Regions from separate parts of the Mesorhizobium sp. 131-3-5 genome, predicted to be linked through region 1. Evidence: predicted binding sites of a transcription regulator. Region 1 holds the regulator's gene; the other holds the start of a gene.
The links. Region 1 encodes PhoB, which activates phosphate uptake and scavenging genes when phosphate is short. Its sites were predicted from a motif close to TGTCATNNANCTGTCAT; they were not measured.

Region 2: the regulator PhoB is predicted to act here: its motif matches at 2,957-2,973, upstream of ppk2 (polyphosphate kinase 2).

Annotation. Positions count from the first base shown of each region.
Region 1 covers NZ_AP023254.1:1,435,153-1,439,428, forward strand. Annotated here, with positions in the region: gene pstA (phosphate ABC transporter permease PstA) at 1-239, shown strand, start outside; gene pstB (phosphate ABC transporter ATP-binding protein PstB) at 236-1,039, shown strand; gene phoU (phosphate signaling complex protein PhoU) at 1,065-1,772, shown strand; gene phoB (phosphate regulon transcriptional regulator PhoB) at 1,792-2,481, shown strand; gene JG747_RS07070 (ROK family protein) at 2,494-3,744, opposite strand; gene xylF (D-xylose ABC transporter substrate-binding protein) at 4,019-4,276, shown strand, end outside.
Region 2 covers NZ_AP023254.1:4,895,814-4,900,089, reverse strand. Annotated here, with positions in the region: gene JG747_RS24105 (GntR family transcriptional regulator) at 1-4, shown strand, start outside; gene JG747_RS24100 (DUF982 domain-containing protein) at 107-367, shown strand; gene JG747_RS24095 (hypothetical protein) at 422-568, opposite strand; gene JG747_RS24090 (glycosyl transferase family 90) at 767-1,738, shown strand; gene JG747_RS24085 (aldo/keto reductase) at 1,755-2,798, opposite strand; gene ppk2 (polyphosphate kinase 2) at 3,080-4,000, shown strand; gene JG747_RS24075 (dihydrofolate reductase family protein) at 4,214-4,276, opposite strand, start outside.

The sequences.
Region 1 (4,276 bases):
TCGCCCGCATCTCCGGCGAGACCGCACCGCTTCTTTTCACGGCGCTGAACAACCAGTTCTGGTCGAGCAATCTCAACGCGCCGATGGCCAGCCTGCCTGTCACCATCTTCCAGTTCGCTCTCAGCCCCTATGAGGAATGGCAGCAGCTGGCCTGGACCGGTGCACTCATAATCACATTGACGGTTCTCGCGCTCAGCATCTTTGCGCGCAGCCTGACCGGACGCAGAGAGGACAAATGAGCCAGATGTTGTCTCCAGACATGACGATCGCCGCCGAGGCGGTGACCAAGGCCAAGATCGAGGTCAAGAACCTCAACTTCTACTACGGCCAGTCGAAGGCGCTGAAGGATATCACGCTGTCGCTGCCCGAGCGCAGCGTCACCGCCTTCATCGGCCCGTCGGGTTGCGGAAAGTCGACGCTGCTGCGCGTCTTCAACCGCATCTACGAGCTTTATCCCAAGCAGACCGCCGAGGGCCAGGTGCTGCTCGACGGCCAGAACATCCTCGACCGTTCGCAGGATCTCAACCTGCTGCGCACCAAGATCGGCATGGTGTTCCAGAAGCCGACGCCGTTCCCGATGTCGATCTACGAGAACATCGCTTTCGGCGTCAGGCTCTACGAGAAGATCAGCAAGGCCGAGATGGACGGCCGTGTCGAGCAGGCGCTCAAGCGCGCGGCGCTGTGGACCGAGGTCAAGGACAAGCTCAATGCCAGCGGCCTCAGCCTGTCGGGCGGCCAGCAGCAGCGGCTGTGCATCGCCCGCACCGTGGCGGTGAAGCCGGAGGTGATCCTGCTCGACGAGCCGGCCTCGGCGCTTGACCCGCTGTCGACCGCCAAGATCGAGGAGCTGATCGACGAGTTGCAGGCCGACTACACGATCGTCATCGTCACCCACAACATGCAGCAGGCGGCGCGCGTCTCGAAGCAGACCGCCTTCATGTATCTGGGCGAACTGGTCGAGTTCGACCGCACCGAGAAGATCTTCACGTCGCCTCGCGAGAAGCGCACGCAAGACTACATCACCGGCCGCTTCGGCTGATCGCACGCATACGAGGACCAGGATCATGGCCGAACACACAGTCGCAGCCTTCGACGAGGATCTCGGACAGATCAGCAGGCTGATCAGCGACATGGGCGATCTCGCCGGCTCGATGGTCGGCGGCGCCACCAAGGCACTGCTGAACTCCGACAATGCTCTCGCTCAGCGCGTCGTCTCCGACGACGCCATCATGGATGCGCGCCAGCGCGAACTCGACGACCGCGCCATCACGCTGATCGCCAAGCGCCAGCCGATGGCCGACGACCTGCGTCATGTCGTCGGCTCGATCCGCATGGCCGGCGACCTCGAACGCATTGGCGACCTTGCCAAGAACATCGCCAAGCGCGTCGGCACTGTCGGCCTCAGCGCCACGCCGCGCGACCTGTCGCATTCCATCGACGCCATGGCGCAGCTGGTGTTGATCCAGGTGCAGGGTGTGATCGAGGAGTATGCGGCGCGCGATGCCGCGGCACTGGCGAAGCTGCGCGCCGACGACGAGCGCATCGACGTCAAATACACCTCCGTCTTCCGCGAATTGCTGACCTATATGATGGAAGACCCGCGCAACATCACGGCTTGCACGCATCTGTTGTTTTGCGCCAAGAATCTCGAACGCATCGGCGACCATGTGACCAACATCGCCGAGAATGCGTACTATGTCCTGACCGGCACTCAACTGCCCGCCAACCGTCCAAAACAGGACGAGACGGCGATGTCGGCGCCGGCGGCCTGAGCGCAGGGGTAATCAATCGATGATCGCACCACGCATCATGGTGGTGGAGGACGAGGAGCCGCTCGGCGTGCTCCTCCGCTACAATCTGGAATCGGAGGGTTACCAGGTCGAGGTGGTGACCCGCGGCGACGAAGCCGAAATCCGCCTGCAGGAGAACGTGCCCGACCTCCTTGTGCTCGACTGGATGGTGCCGGCGGTGTCCGGCATCGAACTCTGCCGGCGCCTGCGAATGCGGCCCGAGACCGAGCGGCTGCCGATCATCATGCTGACCGCCCGGGGCGAGGAAAGCGACCGTGTACGTGGGCTCTCCACCGGCGCCGACGACTATCTGGTCAAGCCGTTCTCGACGCCGGAATTCATGGCCCGCGTCAAGGCGCTGCTGCGCCGCGCCAAGCCGGAAGTGCTGTCCAGCGTGCTCAAGGTCGGCGATATCGTGCTCGACCGTGAATCGCACCGGGTCTACCGCAAGAAGAGCGAGATCCGGCTCGGGCCGACCGAATTCCGCCTGCTCGAATTCATGATGCGGCACCCCGGGCGCGTGTTCTCGCGCAGCCAACTGCTCGACAATGTCTGGGGCGAGACGATCTACATCGACGAGCGCACCGTGGACGTGCATGTCGGCCGGTTGCGCAAGGCGGTCAACAATGGCCGCATGCCGGATGTCATCCGCACCATCCGTGGGGCGGGCTACGCGATCCGCGAGGATTGAGCACGACCTGACTCAGGCGACGTTTTTCTTCGCGGCAGGGCCTGCTTTCGTTTGCACGCCGGGCGCGAAAATCTCCTGGTCGACGAAGGTCAGCGCGCGCATGGCACAGCCTTCGCGGATCAGCGGCAGTTCGTTCGGCTCGGTGTCGAAGGAGATCGATTTCGAGTGCTGGCCGCCGGCGGTCTGGGCGATGGCCTCGCGCAATGCCGGCTCGATCAGGTCGAAGGCAGCGGCGCTGACGCCGACCATGGCGACGGGCGCGGGATCGATCAGCGCAAACAGGCTGCCGAGGCCGTAGCCGAGTGCCTCCCCGGCCTTGCGGTAGGCTTCGCGCTCGGGCCCGTCCCGTTCCCGTGCCGTCGCGGCCAGCGCCCGCATCTGCGCGTCGCTGACATCGGCCACCGGCTCGGTGTCCTCGCCGAGCTGCCTGGCGTTGCGCCAGATGGCGTAATTGCCGGCATAGGCCTCGACACAGCCGCGCCGCCCGCAGCGGCAGAGCGCGCCGCCCGGCCGGTGGATCATGTGGCCGAATTCGCCGCCTGAGGAATGGGTGCCAGTGAACAACTCGCCCTTCAGCACCAGCCCCATGCCGATGCCGTGCGAAAGCAGGATGGCGATGAAGTCGTCACGGTAGCGCTCGGGATCGCGCCAGCGCAGCGCCACCGCCATCATGTTGCAGTCGTTTTCCATGGTGGCGGGGATACCGAACTCGGCTTCGAGTATGTCTGCGAAGGCGATGTCGGTCTGCGGTGTGATCGGCGACCACAGCATCGCCCGGGCCTCGGTGTCGGTGATGCCCTGGATCGCCAGCGCGATGCGGGCGACGCTGCGTACGTCGATGTCGGGATCCTCGAGGCGCCGCCGCACTATGGCCACGCACTCGCCGATCAGCGCCTCGCGCGACATGGTCAGCGTGTCCAGCCGGCGCTGTTCCTCCGATATCACCTGGCCGGCATAGTCGATGACTGCGACCGATAGGAAATTCAGCGACAGCACCACGGTCATCACAGCCGCGGCCTCCGGATTGAGGCCGAGGCCGACCTGCGGCCTGCCGCGTTTCAGCGCGCCGGCCTCGCTCGGCTTGCCCTCGGCCAGGATGCCTTCACCGATCAGGTCGGAGGAAATCGCCGATATGGTCGAATGGCTGAGGCCGGTGGTCGCTGCGATCTCGGTGCGCGAGGGCCGGCCGGCCCGGCGCACGGCCGCGATCACCATCGCGCGGTTGCGCCGGCGCAGATCGTCGTGGCGGATTCCGACCGACATGTTTTTTCACATCCTCCCGGTCGCCGCGGTTCTTCCGGTCCTCCCTCGAACGCTGCCGGCGACACGGTCAAATACTGGCAGAAGCGGCCTGTGCTGTCATTTATTTATTGCGAAGCTCGAAAAAAATTCAGAGGGACATCAAAATCCATCAGAATCGTTGTTGACAGCGTTCCGGTGTTGGATCAGTGTTTTTTCGAGGCTCGAAAAAATAGGGCCTTTGTGCCGGCCTTAGGGCCAGTTTGGTCGCGCCATACGCGGCGCAGGGAGGAATATCATGAAGAGATTCACAGCCGCCATCCTGGCGGGTGTCGCCATGTCGCTGACGCTTGCGTCGGTCGCGCAGGCGAAGGACAAGGTCATCGGCGTTTCGTGGTCCAACTTCCAGGAAGAGCGCTGGAAGACCGACGAGGCCGCCATGAAGAAGGCGATCGAGGCCGCCGGCGACAAGTACATTTCCGCCGATGCGCAGTCCAATCCTGGCAAGCAGCTTACCGATGTCGAGAGCCTGATCTCGCAGGGCGCCAATTCGCTG
Region 2 (4,276 bases), 3.2 Mb from region 1:
TTAGCACCGCTATAGGGCAGGGCGCTCGCCGGCAAAAACAGGCGACGCCTCACGCCAAGCCCACTTTCGGCCTCGCTTCACGGACGCCGATGGCGTAAGAGCGGCGATGGAAAACAACCGATTTGAAACACCCGTGACCGTCAAGTCCGTCACGGCGGGAAGCACTCAGCTCTTGCGAACGGCCCGCGAGGCATCCGAATACCTCCTCAACAGCTGGCCCGGCAAGCGCAGTCCCAAGCATCGCGCGGCGCTGCAGGCCTGCCACGATGCGCTGGCCGGCGACAAGCCGGCCATGAACGCGCGGCGTGCCTTTATCGCCGCGGCGCGCGAAGTGGACGTTTTTGTCAGCGACAAGGCTCCTGCCTGACGCAGAGCCATTGGCTGGATTGAGGCAAGGCCCGCATATGCGGGCCTTTTGCCGTCATTCCGCCGTTTCGTTTTCGATCTCTGCCTCGGGCTTGGAACGTTCGCGCGCGGCAACCTTGGCCGCCAGCTTTTCTGCCTTCTTCGCCGCCTTCTGCCGGTCGCGTTCCTTGCGTTCCTGATCGTAGTTTGGTGCTCGCGCCATATCGGCTCCTTTTGACCTGCCTTGCGGCTCTGATCCTGCCTAGGAGCATTAGCCGTCAAACACAACAGCTGAAACGACAGTGCGCGTGCACGGCCCCGGAGATCCGTGGGGGCTTGCCAGATCGGCGCCATAATGATGTAGGAAACGCGGGGCGCCAGCGTATTTGAGAGCTGCCCGTTTGTTTTGACCAAGTGAATCATGGCCACAATTGCGCGGACGTCGGCACGGGTTTTCTACTATGCGCGAAACGTCGTGCGCGATGTCATTCCACAAGCCCTGTTCCGCCGCAGGCTGGCTGCTCGCCTCGAACAGGCCATGCTTTCCGACGAGGCGGCGCGGCGGCGGCTGAATGACTACAACAAGCTGCAGGATGGTTTCGCGCCAAGCGCCAATGCGGTGCGCATCAGCAAACTGCCCTTCACGCCTACCATGTACTATTACGACCTGAAGGAATTCGCCCGCTATTTCGATCCCGGATTCCTCATCGACGTCGAATTCGGCGACGTCAGGGACGTACCGAAGGTGCCGACGATCGTCAAGGATCGGCCGATCCGTGATGACGACCAGAACGCGGTCATCATGAAGCTCGACAAGTTCCGCCACTTCCAGATGCCGGCTGACGCCATCTCGTTCGCCGACAAGTTGCCTATGGTGGTCTGGCGTGGTGATCTCAACAATCCGATCAGGACACGGTTTCTGCAAGCGGTGCGCGACCTGCCATTCTGCGATGCCGGCTCGCACAAGCCGAACGCACCGGCCGAATACGCCAAGCCCTTTCTCAGCATCAGCCAGCACCAGCGCTACCGCTACATCGTCTCGCTGGAGGGCAATGACGTGGCGACCAACCTCAAATGGATCTTGAACTCGAAGTCGCTTTGCCTGATGCCGCCACCGACATACGAGACATGGTTTGCGGAGCGGCAGCTCGAGGCCAATGTCCACTATGTGCCGCTCGATCCGGATTTTGCCGATCTCAGCGAAAAGGTGCGCTATTTCGAACGGCATCCGGCGCAGGCCGAGCGCATCATCGCCGCAGCCAACGCCTATTGCCGGAAATTCTCCAATGAGCGGGACGAGCAGGCGATCTCCCTGCTCGTGCTCTACAAATATTTCGTGCTCAGCGGCCAGATCGAACCCGATCCCGAACTGTGGCGCTTCATCCAGGGCTAGCGCCTCCGCCTGGTGGTCAGATCACGCTACGGTCGAGAACCATGTCGGCGGGGCCGAAGCGATCCTTTGCCGTCAGTTGCTGGTGCCAATAGGGGTAGAGCACGGGCGGCCGGCTGACCGCGTCGAGGCGCTGGCGTTCCTCAGGGCTGAGCGCCAGGCTTGCGGCAGCGAGATTGTCCTTGAGCTGGGCATCGTTGCGGGCGCCGATCACCAGCGAGGAGACGGCGGGGCGGCCGAGCAGCCAGGCCAGCGCCACCTGAGCGGCCGATACGCCGCGAGCCTTGCCGATCTCGACCAGCACATCGACGATCCGCCAGAGCCGGTCCTCGTCGCGGATCGGCGGCTCGGACCAGCCAGCGAGTTGCCGTGCGGTCGGGCTGTCGCGGTGGTATTTGCCGGACAGCAGGCCGCCGGCGAGCGGGCTCCAGACCAGCGCGCCCAGTCCCTGGTCGACCGAGATCGGCAGCAGTTCATATTCCGCCTCTCGCGCCTCCAGCGTGTAGTGGATTTGCTGGGTGACGAAGCGCTGCTGGTGGCGGCTGTCGCTGATCGAGAGCGCCTTCATCACCTGCCAGCCGGACCAGTTGGAGCAGCCGATATAGCGCACCTTGCCCTGGTTGACCAAAGTGTCGAGCGCCGCGACCGTTTCCTCGACCGGGGTAAGCCCGTCCCACTGGTGGACGAAATAGATGTCGATGACGTCGGTCCTCAGCCGCTTCAGGCTCTTCTCGCATTCGCGGATCAGATGGTGGCGCGACAGGCCTTCGTCGTTCGGTCCGCTGCCGATCCGCATGCGCGCCTTGGAGGCGATGAGCACGTCGTTCCTGCGCTTGCCGCCGAGCGCTTCGCCGATGATCTCCTCCGACAGGCCGTTCGAATAGACATTGGCGGTGTCGATGAGGTTGATGCCGGCGTCGATGCACATGTCGATCATGCGCCTGGCTTCGGCAAGATCGCTGTTGCCGACCGCGGCGAAGGACCCGGTGCCGCCGAAGGTCATGGTACCCAAAGTCAGTGTCGAAACCTTCAGGCCGGAACGGCCAAGGGTGCGGTATTCCATGTCAGCCCTCGCGATTGCGTTGAATTGGGGCGGGGCCAAGGGGCAGCCCAGAATGCGAGCCGGGATTTGTAGGACAATTCGGCCGACTTGTCGCCATGCCATGGTGATGGATCGATTGGACATGGTAGACACCCCGGCTGTCGCTATCGCGCCCGGGCTGCAATAAAACCGTCACTGCCGGTCTATATTGAAGTCGGCTCAGGTGTTCCCTTTCCAGGCCGCCAGCCAGCAATTTGGGCGCCGTACGGGAACCGACGGGGCTTGCAAGCGGAGCAGTGCAAATGACTGAGCTAAGACAGAATTCTCCCGCCAAGGACTGGCTCGAAGCCGAGCTCGCCGACACGCTCGACGAAGACTATGAGCTCGAAATGTCGGAGCCGGCGCTGTCGATGGAGATCGCCAAGATCTACAAGAACGCGCATCCGCCTTCGATCGACCGCATGCAATATTTTCGCGACCTGATCACGCTGCAGTCCGAATTGATCAAGCTGCAGTCCTGGGTCGCCTACCACAAGAAGAAGCTGGTGGTGATTTTCGAGGGCCGCGACTCCGCCGGCAAGGGCGGCGTCATCAAGCGCATAACACAGCGGCTCAACCCGCGCATCTGCCGCGTCGTTGCGCTGCCGGCGCCGACCGAACGCGAGAAGTCGCAATGGTACTTCCAGCGCTATGTTCCGCATCTGCCGGCAGGCGGCGAGATCGTGCTGTTCGACCGCTCCTGGTACAACCGCTCCGGAGTCGAGCGGGTGATGGGCTTTGCCGATGCGGGTCAGGTCGAGGAATTTTTCCGCGACGTCCCCGAGTTCGAGCGGATGCTGGTGCGCTCGGGCATCACAGTGGTCAAATATTGGTTCTCGATCACCGACGAGGAGCAGCAGATGCGCTTCCTGATGCGCATCCATGACCCGATGAAGCAGTGGAAACTGTCGCCGATGGATCTGCAATCGCGCGTGCGCTGGGAGCAGTACACCAAGGCCAAGGAAGAGACCTTCGCCCGCACCAATATTCCCGAGGCGCCCTGGTTCATCGTCGAGGGCAATGACAAGAAGCGGGCGCGGCTGAACTGCATCGATCATCTGCTCAAGCAGATGCCGTATGAAGAGGTCCCGCACGAGGAGATCACGCTGCCGGAACGCGTCTTCAATCCCGAATACGAGCGCCAGACGCTGCCGCGCGAGCTTTACGTGCCGGAGAAGTATTGAGCGCCTTTTCATTCTCCCCGTGTCACGGGGAGGTGAGGAGTGGTCTGCGCAGCAGACGAAAAGCCAACTGCTTGGCTTTTCGAACAACGAACGCCGAAGGGCCGCGCTGGCGTTGATGAATTTATTGCCATCGGACGCTCTAACCTCCAAACGTCGGCGCCGCCACTCATTGCCCTGCCGGGCATTTCTCCCCGTGGAACGGGGAGAAAGTGGCTAACCCCGCTTGATCACCACATGCGTGGCAAGCGCCGTCGCCACCTGCTCGGTGCATTGATA